3 regions of the Arthrobacter sp. R4 genome follow, and region 3 is predicted to be linked to each of the others. Evidence: riboswitches for the same ligand, from Rfam matches in the RefSeq annotation. Region 3 holds a riboswitch; each other region holds the start of a gene.
The links. Region 3 has a riboswitch for cyclic di-AMP ahead of ACLKOZ_RS06430 (LysM peptidoglycan-binding domain-containing protein). Riboswitches for the same ligand answer to the same signal wherever they lie in the genome.
Positions count from the first base shown of each region.

Region 1: it holds a riboswitch for cyclic di-AMP, as region 3 does, so the genes downstream of both, ACLKOZ_RS08695 (hypothetical protein) here and ACLKOZ_RS06430 (LysM peptidoglycan-binding domain-containing protein) in region 3, are expected to answer to the same signal.
Region 2: it holds a riboswitch for cyclic di-AMP, as region 3 does, so the genes downstream of both, ACLKOZ_RS00335 (C40 family peptidase) here and ACLKOZ_RS06430 (LysM peptidoglycan-binding domain-containing protein) in region 3, are expected to answer to the same signal.

Region 1 covers NZ_JBLWIJ010000013.1:47,328-53,272, forward strand. The annotation lists gene ACLKOZ_RS08685 (response regulator transcription factor) at 1-663, shown strand, start outside; gene ACLKOZ_RS08690 (sensor histidine kinase) at 667-2,178, shown strand; cyclic di-AMP (ydaO/yuaA leader) riboswitch at 2,295-2,454, shown strand; gene ACLKOZ_RS08695 (hypothetical protein) at 2,460-3,176, shown strand; gene ACLKOZ_RS08700 (YdeI/OmpD-associated family protein) at 3,308-3,751, shown strand; gene ACLKOZ_RS08705 (HAD-IA family hydrolase) at 3,732-4,421, opposite strand; gene ACLKOZ_RS08710 (glyoxalase superfamily protein) at 4,428-4,814, opposite strand; gene upp (uracil phosphoribosyltransferase) at 4,907-5,542, opposite strand; gene ACLKOZ_RS08720 (phosphatase PAP2 family protein) at 5,586-5,945, opposite strand, start outside.
Region 2 covers NZ_JBLWIJ010000001.1:67,663-73,607, forward strand. The annotation lists gene ACLKOZ_RS00330 (M23 family metallopeptidase) at 1-719, shown strand, start outside; cyclic di-AMP (ydaO/yuaA leader) riboswitch at 868-1,031, shown strand; gene ACLKOZ_RS00335 (C40 family peptidase) at 1,102-1,761, shown strand; gene ACLKOZ_RS00340 (NlpC/P60 family protein) at 1,894-2,649, shown strand; gene ACLKOZ_RS00345 (HNH endonuclease) at 2,887-3,387, shown strand; gene mobA (molybdenum cofactor guanylyltransferase) at 3,433-4,044, shown strand; gene ACLKOZ_RS00355 (DUF6457 domain-containing protein) at 4,087-4,380, shown strand; gene ACLKOZ_RS00360 (molybdopterin molybdotransferase MoeA) at 4,377-5,768, shown strand; gene fdhD (formate dehydrogenase accessory sulfurtransferase FdhD) at 5,893-5,945, shown strand, end outside.
Region 3 covers NZ_JBLWIJ010000010.1:127,450-133,394, reverse strand. The annotation lists gene ACLKOZ_RS06450 (DNA alkylation repair protein) at 1-105, opposite strand, end outside; gene ACLKOZ_RS06445 (TraR/DksA family transcriptional regulator) at 108-470, opposite strand; gene ACLKOZ_RS06440 (cupin domain-containing protein) at 616-813, shown strand; gene ACLKOZ_RS06435 (lytic transglycosylase domain-containing protein) at 838-2,130, opposite strand; cyclic di-AMP (ydaO/yuaA leader) riboswitch at 2,509-2,710, shown strand; gene ACLKOZ_RS06430 (LysM peptidoglycan-binding domain-containing protein) at 2,714-3,571, shown strand; gene ACLKOZ_RS06425 (protein adenylyltransferase SelO) at 3,641-5,104, opposite strand; gene ACLKOZ_RS06420 (dienelactone hydrolase family protein) at 5,453-5,945, opposite strand, start outside.

The sequences.
Region 1 (5,945 bases), on a different contig from region 3:
GTCGACGACGAACCCAGCCTCTCCGAATTGATGAGCATGGGCCTGCGCATGGCCGGATGGTCGGTTGCCGTCGCCGCTGACGGCCCCGAGGCTGTAAAGCTCGCCAAGGAGTTCCGCCCGGACGTCCTTGTTCTCGACGTGATGCTTCCCGGGTTCGACGGCGTCGAGCTGCTGACCAGGATCCGCGCCTTCGCGCCTGAAGTGCCGGCGCTCTTCCTGACTGCCAAGGATGCCGTCCAGGACCGGATTGTGGGCCTGGCTGCCGGCGGTGACGACTACGTGACCAAGCCGTTCAGCATGGAGGAGGTCCTCCTCCGGCTTCACCGGCTGGTGCAGCGCTCCGGCGTGGCAGCGATGGACACCGCCGAGCTGGTAGTAGGTGACCTTGTCCTCAACATCGATACCCGCGAGGTGACCAGGGCCGGCGATGAACTGCAGCTGACTGCCACGCAGTTCGAGCTGCTCCGGTACCTCATGGAGAACCCCAAGCGTGTCATCAGCAAGGCGCAAATCCTGGACCGCGTTTGGAACTACGACTTTGGCGGGCAGGCCAACATCGTGGAGCTCTACATCTCGTACTTGCGCAAGAAGGTCGATGCCGTGCATCCGCCCATGATCCACACGGTGCGCGGCGCCGGATACGTCATCAAGCCGGCGGACTAGGCCGTGCCCTCACTGCCTGCAGTGGCCCCCACGTATGGCCGGAGCTGGCTGAAGCCCTCCACCTGGCACCTGCGTACACGCCTTGTACTGGTTGCCATGGCCCTGCTGGTGGCCATCTGTGGCGCCGTTGGCCTCTTCAGCTACGCCTCCATGGACTCGTTCCTTACACGCCAGCTCGACGAACAGCTCAGCCAGGCTGCTTCCCGGTCCAACGACCCCGGCCGGCCGCCGCTGGGCGGCTTCAACGGCAGGCCGGACCCGCTGGACTCCCGTGGGCAAAGCGTGGGTACGCTCAACGCCCGGATCCTGAATGGGCAGGTCAACAGCGCCGGATTCCTGGCCTCCGATACCACGCGTTCTCCCCTGTCCGCTGAGGACAAGGAGATCCTGCTGGCCCTCCAGAAGGATTCCCGCCCTGTGGACCGGACGCTCTCCAATGGCGAGTACCGGCTGATTGCAGTGGCAACGAACTACGGTGATGTCCTGGTGACCGGGCTCCCGCTCGCCGGCAAGGAAAGCACCCTCACCTCCCTGGTGTGGACCTTCGTTTTTGTTTCCCTTGGAGGGCTGGTCTTGATTGGCCTGGCCGGGACTATCCTCATCCGGCGCACCATGCAGCCGCTGGAGCAGCTTTCGGAGGTGGCCACACGCGTTTCGCGGCTCCCGCTGGACGCCGGCGAGGTGGCACTCGCGGTGCGCGTCCCGCCGTCGAACTCCAACCCCGGAACCGAGGTGGGCAGCGTGGGGCATGCGCTGAACCTCATGCTCGACAACGTGGCCAACGCGCTGCAGGCCCGGCAGCAAAGCGAGACCAAGGTACGGCAATTCGTTGCCGACGCGTCCCACGAACTGCGCACTCCACTCACCGCCATCCGCGGTTACACGGAGCTAATGCGGATGACCGAGAACTTCACTCCGGATGGCCGGAAATCGCTGGCCCGGGTACAGAGCCAGTCCGAGCGCATGACCACGCTGGTGGAAGACCTGCTCCTGCTCGCCAGGCTGGACGAGGGCCAGCCGTTGAAACTCAGCGAGGTGGATCTGACGCAGCTGGTGATCGAAACCGTCAGCGACGAAAAAATCATCGCACCCGGCCACAGCTGGCATCTTGAGCTTCCGGACGAGCCGCTTGCGGTCAATGCCGATGCGTCGCAGCTGCGCCAGGCGTTGGTGAACCTGCTGTCCAACGCCCGCAAACACACCGCTCCGGGCACAACGGTCACCACGGCCGTGATGAGGTCCGACGACGGCAGTGCCGTGGTGACAGTAACGGACGACGGCGCTGGCATCCCGCCGGAATTCGTGGACCACGTTTTTGCCCGGTTTGCCCGCGCAGACGCGGCGCGGACTGGATCTTCACGTTCCTCCGGCGCGGCGGCCTCGGAAGGGTCCAGCGGGCTTGGGCTGTCCATTGTGCAGTCCATTGTGGAGGCCCACGGCGGCAACGTGGAAGTGAACTCCCGGCCGGGTCGGACCCAGTTCACGTTGCGCCTACCGGCGATCAACGGCTCATAGCAAGGCAACGCACCGGCATCGTGATCTCTGTTACCAAAATGTGACTTAAGCGTCGCGCTCCTGTAGCGTCGATGGGGTGCGGTTCCCTTTGAGCCGCATATCCGGATGACGCCAAGCTCTGCCGCTTCCCGGATTCCGCTTGACCAGGCAGAGGCGGGGGACCCAGAGTCCCGGGCACTGAACTGCCCTTGGGGTGAAGCCAGCACGTGATCTTTCCGTGTGGCCGGATGCCCTCATCCGAACCCGACAGCTAACTCCGCAGGTGTGAGAGGCGATCCATCATGTCTGAATTCAAGGTACAAGCGCGCCCAGAGCGCGGTGCACATAAAGACAACGGCCGTGGCAAGACCGCGGCGCAACACACAAAAGCTTCGTCCCTGGGCAAGCGTGCAGCCGTTTTCGGTGCGGCCTGCGCCCTCCTCATCGGGGTCGGCGCAGCAGGCCAGGCTTCCGAATCCAGGACTCCGGTGGCGGTCAGCGGGACCCAGTCCTCGGCGGCAGAGCTAGAGTCCAACTTGAGGCTGGAAAAGGCCGAGATGCGGGCCAACCCGGCCCCTGAACCAGCTCCGGCCGAGATCAGCGTTGCCCCGCAGGCCGCCGAACCGGCACCAGCACCGGCACCCGCACCAGCACCGGCACCCGCACCGGCCCCCGCCCCTGAGCCCGCACCGGCCCCCGTCGTCGCCGTCAACGATCCGGCCGGGGCCCAGGCCTATGCGGCGAGCCAGCTTGGCAGCTATGGCTGGTCAGCCGACCAGATGCAGTGCCTGCAGACGCTGTGGACCAAGGAATCCGATTGGACCACCACGGCCACCAACGCGAGCAGCGGCGCGTACGGCATTGTCCAGTCGCTGCCCGCCGAGAAGATGGCGAGCGCCGGCGCGGACTACCTCACCAACTACCGCACGCAGATCAACTGGGGCCTGAACTACATCCAGGAGCGCTACCAGTCGCCGTGCGGCGCGCTGAATTTCCACTTGTCGAACAACTGGTACTAAGCCCGTAATTGCGGCTTCCGCATCCGAAGCAGCAGGCCCTGAATCCCCCGATTCAGGGCCTGCTGCTTTTGGCGTTGTATGTTCGCGGGGCCGGACTTCCCTGACCTGCGGCACCGGGCCATACTGGGGCCATGAAATTCACCACGACTATCCTGGGCAGCGGCAACAAGGCTGGTATTGAGGTTCCGGAGGAGGTTGTGACTGCCCTGGGCGCAGGCAAGCGCCCGCCGGTAGTGGTAACCATCAACGGCAAGAGCTACCGGAGCAGCATCGCGGTGATGGGCGGGCAGAGCCTGGTTGGGGTGAGCACCGCCAACCGGGAATTCACCGGCGTAGAGGCTGGCGACACTGTTGAAGTGGATCTGGAACTCGACACGCAGCCCCGGATCATTGAAGTCCCGGATGACCTGGCCGCAGCCATGGCCGCCGAACCGGATGCCCAGGCGTTCTATGCCACCCTGAACTACAGCGCACAGCGCCGTTATGTGGAGCCGCTCGGGGATGCCAAAACGGAGGAAACCAGGGCGAGGCGGATCGCGAAGGTCGTAGCCGACCTCAAAGCCGGAAAGAAATAATCCGCCGTCCTGCGGAGTCCGTTTCCACCGAGGCCGTGACCGCGGTGTAATCCGGGATATGGAGCACTCCCGCCGGTAATTCGCCCGTGTTTGGGCCCACCGCCACGGTCCGGATGCCCGCAGCCACTCCGGCCGCGATTCCAGCCGGGGCATCCTCAAAGACCACGGCATCCTCCGGCTCCACGCCCAGCAAACCGGCAGCGGTCAGGTAGCCTTCCGGATGCGGCTTGCCGCGCGTCACGAGGTCAGCCGTCACGGCAGCGGCAGGCATGGCCAGTCCAGCGGCATCCATGCGGATGTCAGCCAGGATCCTGTCCGCCGACGTCACCAGGGCCACGGCATCCGCGGGCAGGCTCCGGAGCAGTTCGGAGGCACCGGGCAGCGCAACGATGCCGGCAGTCCGCACCCGTTCCATGGCACCAAGTTCTGCAGTGAGCGCAACGACGTCGGCACCGGCAGGCGCGAACCGGCGCACGGTATCGCCGGCCTGGACGCCGTGGGAGGTGCGCAGGATCTCGGCGATGTCCAGGCCGTAGCGGGCGGCGAACTCGCCCCACACCTGTTCCACGACCGCTGTGGAGTCCACCAGCGTGCCGTCCATGTCAAAGAGGACGGCGCGGCAGGTCAATGTTCGTGTGGCGGCAGGAATGGGGAGGGTCATGAACCCCATTTTGCCCTACGTATTGCTTGAGGCGCCGCGCCCGGGGATGTACTGCACGGCCCACTTGTTCCCGTCCGGGTCCGCAAAGTACACGAAATGTCCCCAGTCCTGGATGTCGATATCACTCACGTCCACGCCGTTGCCCTTGAGGTGGTCATGGGCGGCCTGGATGTCATCGACGACGATCTGCAGGTTGGGTGCGCTGCCCGGAGGGGCATCGGTGAGCCCTTCGCCGATGCTGATCGAGCAGGCCGAGCCGGGCGGCGTCAGCTGGACGAAGCGGATGGAATCGCTGGGCCGCTCATCGAAATCCGCGTTGAACCCCACTTTGTTGACATAGAAGTCCTTGGCGCGGTCGACGTCGGAGACGGGTACAAAAACGAGTTCAAGTTTCCAGTCCATCCGCACAGGCTAACGGGCCGATGCTGAATCCGGAACCCCGTAACCCCTGGCCAGAGCCGTCCGGCCGCTGCGGCGCCCTCGCCCCGCCCTGGCTATCCAGCGATCCCGTAAAGGCGGTCGCCGGCGTCGCCCAGTCCGGGGACGATGTAGGACTTCTCGTTGAGCTTTTCGTCGATGGACGCCAGGACGATGGTCACGTTGGCGTCGGACAGTTCCTCCTCCAGCTTGGCCAGCCCTTCAGGAGCGGCCAGCAGGCAGATGCAGGTGACGTCGGAGGCACCGCGCTTGAACAGGAACTTAATGGCTTCGCGGAGGGTGCCGCCGGTGGCAAGCATGGGGTCCAGGACGAAGATCTGCCGGTCGGTGAGGTTCTCGGGGAGGCGTTCGGCGTACGTGATGATGTCCAGGGTTTCCTCGTCCCGGGCCATGCCCAGGAAACCCACCTCAGCGGTGGGGACCAGCTTGGTCATGCCTTCGAGCATCCCCAGGCCGGCGCGCAGGATGGGAACCACCAAGGGCGTGGGCTTGGTGAAGGCCGTGCCCACCGTGGTGCTCACGGGTGTCTCGATGGTCACCGGCTGGGTGCGGACATCGCGGGTGGCCTCGTAAGCCAGGAGCGTCACCAGCTCTTCCGTCAACTGCCGGAAGACCGGGGACGGGGTGTTCTTGTCCCTCAGGACAGTGAGCTTATGGGCGACCAGCGGGTGGTCCACAACGAGAGTGCGCATGCGTCAAAACTACCATCCGGGCATGGCGCCCCCGGGCCGGGAATCAGCTCGTATGATCGTCCCGGAGGACGGGGTGCTCGAACGTGGGCGCCGGGCCCACATGCTCGTGTTTGCGGGTCAGATGGAACAGCCGGTGGGCCAGGATCACCATGCCCACCCAGGCCAGGCCCAGGAACCACCCGGCCATCACGTCCGTCAGCCAGTGATGGCCCAGGAACACCCGGCTCAGGCCCATCGCGATGATAAAAACCGCCCCGGCAGTGATGGCTGTGATCCGCGCCCAGAGGATATCGAATTGCAGGCACATGATGTACACCAGGACGCCGATCACCACGGTGGTGTTGAGGGTATGGCCGCTGGGGAATGACGGCGAGGTCTCATACGGCGGGACGGCTTCGGCGTG
Region 2 (5,945 bases), on a different contig from region 3:
ATGCGCGCCGCCGCCGGGGACCCTTCCGGCAAATCACTGACTTCGCAGCGGCCAGTGGGGTGGGCCAAAAGGCCGGTATCGCCCTCGCGGCCACCGGCCTGGTGCTCACAGTCACCGTCCCTGCCACCAGTCCCGTCCTGGCCACGCCGGACGCCGGTCAGCAGACATCGGCTGTTTCCGCAGCTCCACAGCCTGAAATCTCTGCCGAAGCAGCTGCAAAAATCGACTTCAGCCGCTCATCCGTAGTCACCATGGGTGATCCGGACGGCAAGCTCAAGCAACTCTTGAGCGCCCAGTCGGCGGGGTCCATCACCCGGGCCGCCTCCGCCGGCAGCCTCGGTGCTCCGCTGGCGAGCCTGGTTACGGCCTCCCCATTCGGCTATCGCGTGAGTCCTATCACTGGCGGCTCCGGTGACTTCCACCGCGGCCAGGACTACGTGGCACAGTGCGGCACGTCCGTCCTGGCGGCCGCCAGCGGCACTGTGACCTTTGCGGGATGGCACCAGTTTGGCGGAGGTAACCGCGTGGTCGTGGACCACGGCAACGGCCTTGAAACGACGTATAACCACCTGTCTTCCTTCAACGTCAAGGTTGGCCAAACGGTCAGCCGAGGTGAGGTAGTGGCGCTCAGCGGCACCACCGGCGCCTCCACAGGCTGCCACCTCCATTTCGAGGTCCAGGTCAATGGCGAAGTCGTTGACCCCACCGGCTGGCTCTAGCCCAACTGATGGAAAACTCTCACATTTGCGTGACATGCCGTGACCTGAATGTGACATTCGCTCTGAACTGCTGTACCGTCTAACTTGCGTCAACTTTTCCGAAGTTGACGTTCTTGAGTGGATTGCCTAGCTCTGCCACCGCTCAAGGTCCGTTCGCATGACATCGTCTGGCAGGGGCGGGGGAACCAATTTTGGCCTTTGAAGTTCGAAGGCCTTGGGGTTAAGTCGCAAAGCTTCCTGTGGAAGCGGCGTGGCCGGGTGAACTCCCATCCGAATCCGACAGCTCACCTCGTAGGCATTGGGAGAGGCTACCTTCGTGTCTTCACGCCATAATTCTGCGCGTCACCGCGCACAAACGGTTCGCACCAACCCGTTGGGCCCCGTGTCCAAGGCTGTCAGTGCAAATGCCGGGACCGTCGGTCGCCAAGCTGCTGTCATCGCAGCTGCATCAGGTCTGATCCTGAGCATGGGGCTTCCGGCCAACGCAGCGGACACCACCGCTGGCGTTTCCGCCTCCACCGAGTCCGGCTCGCAGACGGCGCTTGCCGTCACCGCTGCCCCCACCGCCACCGTCTCCTTCGAACGCCCCGTGGTTAAGACCACGCCGGCCCCGAAGGTCGAAACGGTCCGTGCACAGTCCACTGACACGGAACGGGCAGCAGATGCAAAGGCCCCCGCAGCCAGCAAGCTGACGGACGCGGTATCTTCCGCGGCCGCCTCCGGCCTGGCCGCAATCGCCTACACCGGAATCGGCCACCCCTACGTCTGGGGCGGCACCTCGCCCAGCGGGTGGGACTGCTCCGGCTTCACCCAGTGGGTGTACGCCCAGGCAGGCATCAGCATTCCCCGTGTAAACGCGTGGACGGCAATGACCCCCACGTCAACACCGTCTCCCGGTGACCTTGTTATGCAGAATGGCGGCGCACACGTAGGCATCTACGTTGGCAACGGCATGATGATCAGCGCCCTGAACCCGTCACAGGGAACGCTGCTGCACTCCGTGGCCTCCACGGGCGGCGGATCCTTCTACACCCTGAAGTAGAAGAACCGCGCCCGCTAGAACACTTTTCGCAAAATCCCCGTTCGGGGTGTGCCGGCGTACCCCCAAGATGCCGGCGCACCCAAAGCCCTTGGCCTGCCTGTGCGGTCCTGAGGAAAACGAAAGAGAGAAATAATGACTACACGTGCAATTGCTGCACGGCACCGCGCGGAGGTCACCACGACCAACTCGCTGGCTGTCATTGCCAAGGCCCTCGGCGACAACGCCGGTGGCATGGGTCGCCAGGCCGCGGTTATCGCTGCTGCCTCCGGCCTGGTCCTGACCAGTGGTATCGCCGCCAACGCTGCAGACACCAACGTTCAGCGCGAATCGGCTTCTGCTTCCAACCTTGAGGTTGAGGTTGCCGCTCCGGCAGTCATTTCGGCCGCTTCCACCATTGCCATCTCCTACGAGAAGCCCGCGGTGACCACCACGCCGGCTCCCGTGGTTGAAGCGCCGGAACCTGAGCCTGAGGTTGAGGTTGCGGCTCCCGCACCCGCCGCCCAGGCTGTTACCACTGTCAAGGTAGCGGCTGCAGCTCCGAAGGCACCTGTGGCGGCCAGCAGCAAGGGCCAGGCCATCCTGTCCGCAGCCTACGCCCAGCTGGGCGTCAACCAGGACTGCACCATGCTGGTCACCAACTCCCTGGCCGCTGTGGGCATCAACTTCCACGACTGGCCTGCAGGCTACCTGTCCTTGGGCCAGACCGTGAGTGCCGCCGAGGCCCAGCCCGGCGACCTGATCTACTACGCCGATGGTGGTGCGGGCGTTGCCCACGTAGCTGTCTACGCCGGCAACGGCCAGGCCGTACACGGTGGCTACAACGGCAACCAGACCGTTGTTTTCAGCGCCAACGTTGGCTCCGGCCCGGTTTTCATCCGCGTCAGCTAGTTTCCCTAGCAACGCTTGGCAAGGACCCCCGCCCTACGGCGGGGGTCCTTGCGCTTTAACGGCGCAGCCCGGCCCAGACCCGGTAAGAGGCGATCGACACGGGCGCACCCCGAAACCATGGATTAGTTGATCCCGGGTTTCTTTGTTTACTCTTGTGGTGTCGATCCATAGCCCGGACATGCCGAGGGCAGCCGGCCCTCGCGCCCCTGACGGGTGCGGCCGTGAAGAGGTACGTGCATGCGCACTCTCGTTCTGAATGCTGGATATGAACCGCTGGCGGTAATCACCTTCCGCCGGGCGCTGGTCCTTGTGCTCACGGGGAAGGCAAGCGTTGTAGCCGAAGGCGAGGACCCTGTAGTGGGGCCACAGGAGATTCTGGGCCGCCCGTCCGTGATCCTCCTGAACCGCTACATCCGCCCCCGGTACAACCAGACCACCGCCGTGAGCCGCCGTGGCGTGCTGCGCCGGGACGGACACCGGTGCGCCTACTGCGGAAAAGCAGCCCACACCATTGACCACGTCCAGCCCAAGTCCCGCGGCGGTGCAGATTCCTGGGAAAACCTCGTGGCCGCCTGCCTGCGCTGCAACAACGTCAAAGGCGACCACACGCCGGGGGAGATGGGGTGGAAGCTCCGGTTCACCCCGGAACCACCGCATGGGACCATCTGGCAAATCAAGGAGCTGGAGAAACCCACACCGGCGTGGGATCCCTTCCTGTTGCCTGAACGGGCTGCCTGACCCGGCTGAAAGCACGGATAACACCCGCCCCGCTAGGCTGGAGTGGTGGCTCCTGATACATACGAATTTGACGCGGTAATCCTTGCGGGCGGCCGTTCGTCCCGTCTGGGTGGCGTCCCCAAGCAGTCATTGATTTACGACGGCGCCACCCTCCTGCAGCGGTCCCTCGCAGCAGCCGGGGGTGCCCGGGGGGTCGTGGTGGTCGGCCCGGACCCGGGACCCCTGCCCGAGGGGGTCCTCACGTGCCGGGAAGAACCGCCGTTTGCCGGTCCGGCGTCGGCCATTGCAGCAGGGTTGGCCGCGCTCGATGGAACCGCGGGGCCGCGTCCTCCCTTCACGCTCTTGCTGGCCTGCGACATGCCCAGGGTGGGCCAGGCCATTGATGCCCTTCGGCGGTCGCTTGGTCCTGGCGACGGCGCCATGGCCGTTTCGCCGGACGGCCACCGCCAACCCCTGGTGGGCTTTTACAGCACTCCCGCACTCCACCGTTCAGTGCAGGACCTTGACTCCCGCGGGGCCTTAATGAACGGCTCAGTATCCGCTCTCCTTGCTAGGCTGGACGTGCAGCTTGTCACCGTCCCGGCGGGCTCTACGGATGACGTAGACACGTGGGATGATGCCGCCGCGCTTGGAGTGGCCGGCCGGGAACCACGATGAGGTACCGGACCTGCATGGCCGCAGTTGAATGGGAGGCATACAGTGAAGAGCCAGGATGAGACGCTGGAAGAATGGTGCAGGGCGCTCCTTCAGGCCTACGAACTCGAGGACGTCCAGATAGACGTCAACGCCATCCTCTCGCTCGCCGGAGTGGCTGCACATTCGGTAGTGCGGCCCGCAGCGCCCCTGACCACCTTTATCGCAGGCTTCGCCGCCGGCCTGGCCTCAGGCTCGGGGAAGGCGCCGGACACCGCGTCCATGTCCGCTGCCATGGACGTGGCACGGTCCCTGGCCGTGGACTATGATTCTGAATCCGCCGGGACTCCGCGCGAATGACGGCTGCCCCCGGCGACAACGACGACGCACTTAGGCAGGACACTCACGACGAAAAAACCAGGCATCTGGCCCACACCTGGGAAGAGGCCCGCCAGGCAGCGTTCGATTGCGCCGTGCCGATACCCCCGGGACGCGTTCCGTTGCAGCAGGCCCTTGGCCGGACGCTTGCCGAGGACATCACAGCCCTCCAGGAGATGCCGCACTACGCCTCGTCCGCCATGGATGGCTGGGCGGTCAACGGCAGCGGCCCCTGGATCCTGGCCGAGGCCGGGCAGCGGCTGGCGCCGCACCAGGCCAGCCCCATCGTCACAGGTGGCCTGATCCCCGCCGGTGCCAAAGCCGTGCTCCGCAGCGAAAGCGCTGTGCTGGGCACTGACGACGACGGCCTCCCGGTCCTGATGGTTGGCGGCGGCGCCCGCCCCGGCGAGCCGAAGAACGGCCAGCACATCAGGAAAGCCGGGGAGGAAGCGGCTGTGGGTGACGTGCTTGTCAAGGCAGGCGTTACCCTCAATCCCGCCCACCTTGCCGTGGCGGCCCTTTCCGGCCATGACGACCTCCTGGTGCAAGGCAAGCCGGTGGTCAAACTCCTGCTGACCGGCTCCGAAGTGGTGACCCATGGACTGCCGGCGCCCGGGCAGGTCCGTGACACATTTGGCCCCCAGCTGGCTGCAGTCGTGGAAATGCTGGGGGGCATTCCCGCCGGGCAGGAAAAGATCGGCGACTCCTACGAAGACTGGCTCACTGCCTTGGAAGACGTCGCCGAGCCCGGCGGTGAGGTTCCCGCCGTCGTGCCTGCCGACGTCGTCATCACCACCGGCGGTACCGGCAGATCAGGAACCGACCACCTGCGCCAGGCCGTCGCCGAACTGGGTGGAAGGCTGGTCATCGACGGGATCGCCATGCGGCCCGGCCATCCCGCTGTCCTCGCGGAGCTGCCCGACGGACGGTTTGTCCTCGGGCTGCCCGGAAACCCCCTGGCCGCCATGATGGCGTTGTCCACCGTAGGCGCGCCGTTACTCGCGGCACTTGGCCACGGGTCCATGCCGGAAATACAGGAAGTCCCCTCCGGAACCACCATCGAGCCGGATCCCGGCCGTACCCGGCTGATGCCGTTCCGGCTGCTGTATGGCATGGCGTCGCCGGCCCAGCACACCGGCCCCGGCATGATGCGGGGGTTGGCGTCCGCCCACGGTGTGATGGTGGTGCCGCCCCACGGGGTGCAGCTCGGTGAAGCAGTCCCGGCCTTCGCGCTGCCGTGGGGGCCGCCGCTCGCCACCGGAGAAAAATCCGGCACCAAAGCCAAGACCCCTGCACGGGCTGCCCGGAAGGCCGGCTCCAAGCCCGCGGCACCGGCAGGCCCCGTGGACTGGAGCGCACTCCTGGGCTGACCGTGGCGCCGCTGGCTTAGTGCCCTTGCCCTTGCAATGATGGAGTCATGAACAGGCACCTTGGCCATCGACGGCAGCAACGGGACATACTGCAGGGCTTCCGCCGGCAGGACGGGGCACAGCTATGGGCCGTGTGACGCAGCGCCGCAAGGTCCACCGGTACGTGCTGGACGGGTC
Region 3 (5,945 bases):
GGCACCGCCCATCTTGGACTCCACCTCGTCCGCCCGGTACCAGGCTCCTTCGTTCTGCAGGGTGGCATCAATGAAGTCCGCGGCATCCAGGACTGTCTGGTTCACGGCTACCGTCCGCGGCGGCCGGTGGAGGCATGCTCCAGGCAATAGGGGGTCCAGGGCCTGGCCTCCAGGCGGCCCTCGGCGATAGGCACGCCACATACCTCGCACACGCCGTAGGTGCCATCGGCCACCCGTTGCAGGGCAGCTTCCACCTGGGCCAGGCCGGAGCTGCTCTGTTGCAGCAAGGCCGAGGCCTGGGACAGCTCGAAGGCGATGGTGGCACCCTCGGGGTCGTGCTCGTCGTCGACATTGGAGTCCTGGCGTGCAGCATTGGTTGAGGAAATATCGGCCCGCAGCGCCGGAAGCAGGGCAAGCTTTCGCGCACGCTCTTCCTCCAGCAGGATCCGGAACCGCTCAAAGTCAGCCATGGGAAAAGCCTAGCGCCGCGGCATCTTCGCAGGACTCGACAAGTGGCACTCAACGGAGCATGCTGTCACTCGTAAGCGCCTCAGATGCCACCTGGTAATCCGTTTGAACCACGGGCTTGATGCAGTCTGACCAGCGTCATGCCAGGTGAACCACGTCGGATACTGCGTGTCCGGGGCACTCACGGTCGAAACAATGGATGGGCGGCGGACCAGTATCGCCGCTGGTGATTCCTACACCATTCCACCGGGGCATGACTCCTGGGTGGACGGCGACCAGGCCTTCGTCGGCATTGAATTCGTCAGCGCCGCCGAATTTGCCAAACCAGCACCGGACTCCGCCTAGCCTTCGCGTCAGCGCCCGGCCGGGTCAGTACCAGTTGTATTGGACGGAGTGGTTCCAGGCCCCGCACGGAGACGTGTAGCGGTCCCGGATGTACCCGAGGCCCCACTCGACCTGCGTCCGGTAATTGGTGAGCCAGTCGCTGCCGGCGCTGGCGTACTTCCCAGCGGGCAGCGCCTGGGCGATCCCGTAAGCGCCGGAGTAGGGGTTGGTGGCCGTGGTCAGCCAGTTGGATTCCTTGGTCCACAGCTGCGCCAGGCACAGGAACTGGTCCTGGCCCCAGCCATAGGCGGACAGCCGGCCCGAAGCGTAACTCTTGGCTCCGGCGGGGTCGTTGACGGCACCGCCAGGAACGGAAGGGACGACGACGGGCGGCGGGCTGGGCGTCGGACCTGGGACAGGAGCCGGAACCGGCGCCGGCGCCGCCGGTGCAGCTGGGGCGGCCGGTGCGGCGGGCCCTGGGTTTACCGGCTTCTGGGCGGCGGCCAGGGCCGCGGCCTTGGCCGCCGCCTCGGCCTGTTGGCGGGCCTGTTCCTGCGCTGCGGCGCGCTTAGCTGCCTGCGCGGTCTCATAGGCAGCCAAAGCCGCCTGGCCCTGCCGGAACTCCCCTTCGACGGCGGCAGTGGTGCCCTTGAGGGATGCCAGCTGCGCGGTCAGTTCCTGGCTGTGCTCCTGCTGCTCCGCAACCTGCCGTGACATGGCCTGCTGGGCCGCTTGGGCGGCGTCGAGCTTGCTCTTGGCTTCCCCTGACAGCCGTTCGCGTTCAATCCTCGCTGCCCTTTCCTGATCGGCGAGGGCATTGGCGACCCGTTCGGCAGCCGTGGATTTGTTCACCAGTGCCGCGGTCTTGTCGCTGACGATCTGGACGATATTCAGACCCTGGATGCTGTTGGTCTGGACGGCGTCGAGGGCTACGAAGAATCCCATATTGGTGCCGCCGGTCTTGTACGACTGGGCTGCCAGGGCCCCGATTTCCTTTTTGTACTGCCCGAGTTCCGCCGTGGCGCGTTCAGTCTGTGCGGTGAGGACGTCGACCCTTGAGCTGGCAGCCTGGAGCGCTGCGTCCGCCGCGGCGTACTCGGCAGCGGACGTCACGGCAGCGCCGCCCAGCGCCTCAGCCTGCGTCTGCAGCCCACTCAACAGTTCGTTGATCCTGGTGACCTCCGCAGCTTTACCGGCCTCGCTTTGCTTGGCGTTTTGCACGTCCTGCCAGGAGGGGTAACCGCCTGGCGGAGTATCGTCGTCGGCATGCGAAGGCGCCATGGCGAGCGGGGCCGCCAAAACAACCGCCAGCAGGCCCGCAACGGCAGGCAGCCTCATTCTTTGAGCAAACCGGGACATAGTTGGTGAGCTTACCGGGCAAAACTCTTGCCTTGTGGATCCTGGTCCAACATTGTTATCCAGCAGAGATCCCTCCCTCAGCAGCCCCAAGGTAGGCCCGAACTACCACGCATCAGGCCTCAATCTGAGGATCAAAACGCAAGACGGCCTCTTTTGTTACGTGATTTCAATCACGCGGCACCAGCTTTCGCAGCATATACCGCTATCGGGACCTGACCTGCAACGTCATTCCACACAGGGAAGAACCCCACCCGAAGATGAGGTGGCTTTTTGGCCTACATTCCGTTACCGGAATGTGACATTCCAAAAGAGCAGAGGTTATGGTCGAGCGGTGTCCTGGCTCAAGCCGGGGCATTCCCGTCAGTATGCCGAACCCTGCCGCTGAACCGGGACCCCAGTTACTTTCACTGGCAGGGACGGGGGAACCACGTTTCCACGGCTTCGTTCCGAAGCCTTGGGGTTAAGTCGATATTGCTCCGTCCCGTACGGAGCCGTAACCGGCCGGGTGTCTCCGACCCGAACCCGACAGCTCACCCCGCAGGCATGGGAGAGGCGATTACCCGTGTCAAAAAACTCCACTGCCGCACGCCATCGTGCGACTTCTGTCCGCCCCACCGTTCTGGTTGGCCTGTCTTCCTCGGCCAAAGCCCGCGCACTGACGTTCGGCCGGCCCGCACTTGCCGCAGTTGCCGCGTCCGGGCTGCTCTTTAGCGTTGGCACCCCGGCGCAGGCCGGTGTCCACGGCCCGGACTCGTCCGGGACCGTCAATGTGCAGGGCCAGACCAGCGCACCGGCAGCTGCACCGGCCGCCGTTGCACCGGCCGCGGCTGCCGCTCCGGCCGCCGCAGCCACCGTCCACACGGTCGTCTCAGGCGACACCCTGGGCGCAATTTCCGCCGCCTACGGCGTGGCCCTGAACGACGTCCTGGCTGTGAACGGCCTGTCGCTGACCACCATCATCTACCCCGGTGACCAGATCCAGATCCCGGGTGCCGGCTACACTGCTCCGGCTCCGGCTCCGGTGGCGAAGGCGGCCGCAGCGCCCACCGCCCCGGCCAACACCGGCGTCCAGCTGGCTTCCACCGCCGCCCCGGCGGCACAGGCACCGTCCGGCTCGCTCGGCGCTGCCATCCTGGCTTCCGCCTATTCGCAGCTCGGCGTTCAGCAGGACTGCACCGCCATGGTGGAGAAGGCACTGCGCTCGGTGGGCAAGAGCGTGGGAGACCTGGCACCCACGCAATTCTTCGCGTACGGCACCGTGGTGGGCACCCCTGCGGCCGGTGACTTGGTCATCACCGCCGGCCACGTGGGCGTCTACGCCGGCAATGGCCAGGTTGTTAGCGGCGGCGTGGACGGTTACAAGACCGAAGTCCACTCCATCAGCTGGCTGTCGGGAGCGTCCTTCGTCCGCGTAGCGTGAGTCCGGCCGGTTCGACGGCGGCGGGCGGCAACCAGCCGCCTGTCGCCGTCGTCCCCCGTTTTTGTTCGCTCAGGTTCCGCAGAACGTCCGGTAGCTGCCGAAGTCAACAGGCGCGGGACCGGCGTAGCGTTCCAGGCCGGGGCGCTCGGTGTACGGCTGCGTCAGGACGTCCACCAGGCGGTGGAACGGGTCCAGGTCGCCTGCGGTAGCGGCGCCCAGGGCTTCTTCCACCAAGTGGTTCCTGGGGATGTAGACAGGGTTCACCCGGTCCATCATGTCTGCGTCCGGTGCCAGGGCGAGCCACTTCTTGGCCCAGGCGTCAAATGCTCCCGGATCCGTGAACATGGTTCGGGCTGCATCGGGTGTACCGCGGGCTGCGGACCCGAGGCCCCGGAGGAACGAGGTGTAATCAACCTCCCCCTCTTCAAGCAATGCGAGCAGGTCATTCACCAGAGGCCCCGCTTCGTCGTCCCTTGCCTCCGCGCCGAGCCCCAGCTTGGATTTCATCCCGGCGGACCAGGCCGTGCTGTACAGCTTGCGGAACGCGCCGAGTGACTCCACAGCGAGCGCAACGGCCTGCTCCTGGTCCTCGTGGAGCAGGGGCAGAAGCGCCTCGGCCAGCCGGGTGAGGTTCCATTCAGCGATGAGTGGCTGATTGGCGTAGGCGTAGCGTCCGCCGGCGTCGATGGAGCTGTAGACCGCACCGGGGTTAAAGGCATCCATAAAAGCGCACGGTCCATAGTCGATGGTCTCGCCCGAGATGGTCATGTTGTCCGTGTTCATTACCCCGTGGACGAATCCAACGAGCATCCACTTGGCCACCAGTGACGCCTGGGCGGCGATGACTGCATCGAACAGCGCGAGATAGGGCTGGTCCGCCTTCGCGGCGTCCGGATGATGGCGGCTGATCGCGTGGTCGGCCAGCCGACGGAGGAGCTCCGGGTCGCCGTTGACCCGGGCGAACTGGAAGCTGCCCACACGCAGGTGGCTGCTCGCGACGCGGGTCAGCACAGCCCCGGGAAGCATGGTTTCGCGGCGGACTGGCCGTCCAGTGGCCACGACGGCAAGCGACCGTGTGGTGGGAATGCCCATGGCATACATGGCTTCACTGACGAGGTATTCGCGCAGCATCGGACCGACGACGGCGAGGCCGTCACCGGCACGGGCGAACGGGGTACGGCCCGAGCCCTTGAGGTGCACATCGCGGAGGCGCCCGTGAATATCCGTGACCTCCCCCAGCAGGAGGGCGCGCCCGTCTCCCAAGAGTGGCGAATAGCCTCCGAACTGATGCCCGGCGTATGCCTGGGCCACAGGCGTGGCACCTTCCGGGACCCGGTTGCCGATGAGCATCAGCGTCCCCTCCGGGGTCCGCAGCGACGCCGGATCCAGGCCAAGTTCGCTGGCCAGCGGCTCGTTCAGCACGAGGAGTTGCGGGGACGGAGCTTCCTCGGCCTGCCAGGGTACAGCAAGCTCCTCGAACTCCCGGGCGAAGCGGCCATCGAAGGTGAGCGTTGTTGGCGTTGTGGTGCTCATCTTTCAAGACTACCCGCGCCTGCGGCGGGACCGGCGCGTAAAATCTTTCGTACCGGTTCATCGCTGCCCAAGGGCAGTCAGGGTAATGGGAAGGTCGCGGTACCCATGGTCAAGAATCCGTTCGGGCATCATCAGCACGAGGAACAGAAACCGCCCGATTCAGCCAAACACAGCCACCGGCCCTGGCTGAAGAGGGAGGATGCGGGTTTTGAACACGGGCGGAGCAGTCTCTTCTTCCTCGCCCATGACCTTCCCCAGCCGCCCACCGTGACCTGCATCCAGGGACATGAGATACCGGACGGGCAAACCACGTGCCACCACGGCCATCCCATCGGGTGACGCCGCGCGTCAGACGTGCTGCTTAAACCACGCCAAGGTGTCGTTCCAGGCCGCCGTTGCCTGGGCCTCGTTGTACCGTTCGCCGGTGTCGTTGTGGAAGGCGTGGTCCACGCCCGGGTAAACGGTCAGCTGGTGCGTGATGTTGTTGGCCGCCAACGCGTCCTTCAGTGCCGGCATGGCCCCCGTGATCCGCTGGTCCCGCTCGGCATAGACGCCGAAGACCGCTGCCTTGATGGCTGGGACTTTGTTGAGGTCCGGTGCCGGGCCGTAGAAAGCGGCCGTGGCTGCGAGCCCGCTGAGCTCCGTCGACGCCTGCCACGTGATTCCGCCGCCGAAACAGTAACCGTTCATGGCGATCCTCGCCGGGTCCACGAAGTCCTGTGACGCCAGGTAGTCAAAGGCAGCGGCGAAATCGGCCACGTGGCGATTGGCGCCGGCGCCCGTCAGCGCACCAGGTACGGCGTCGGCATCCATCCCCGCCGTCCCGCCCTCCCTGCTGAGC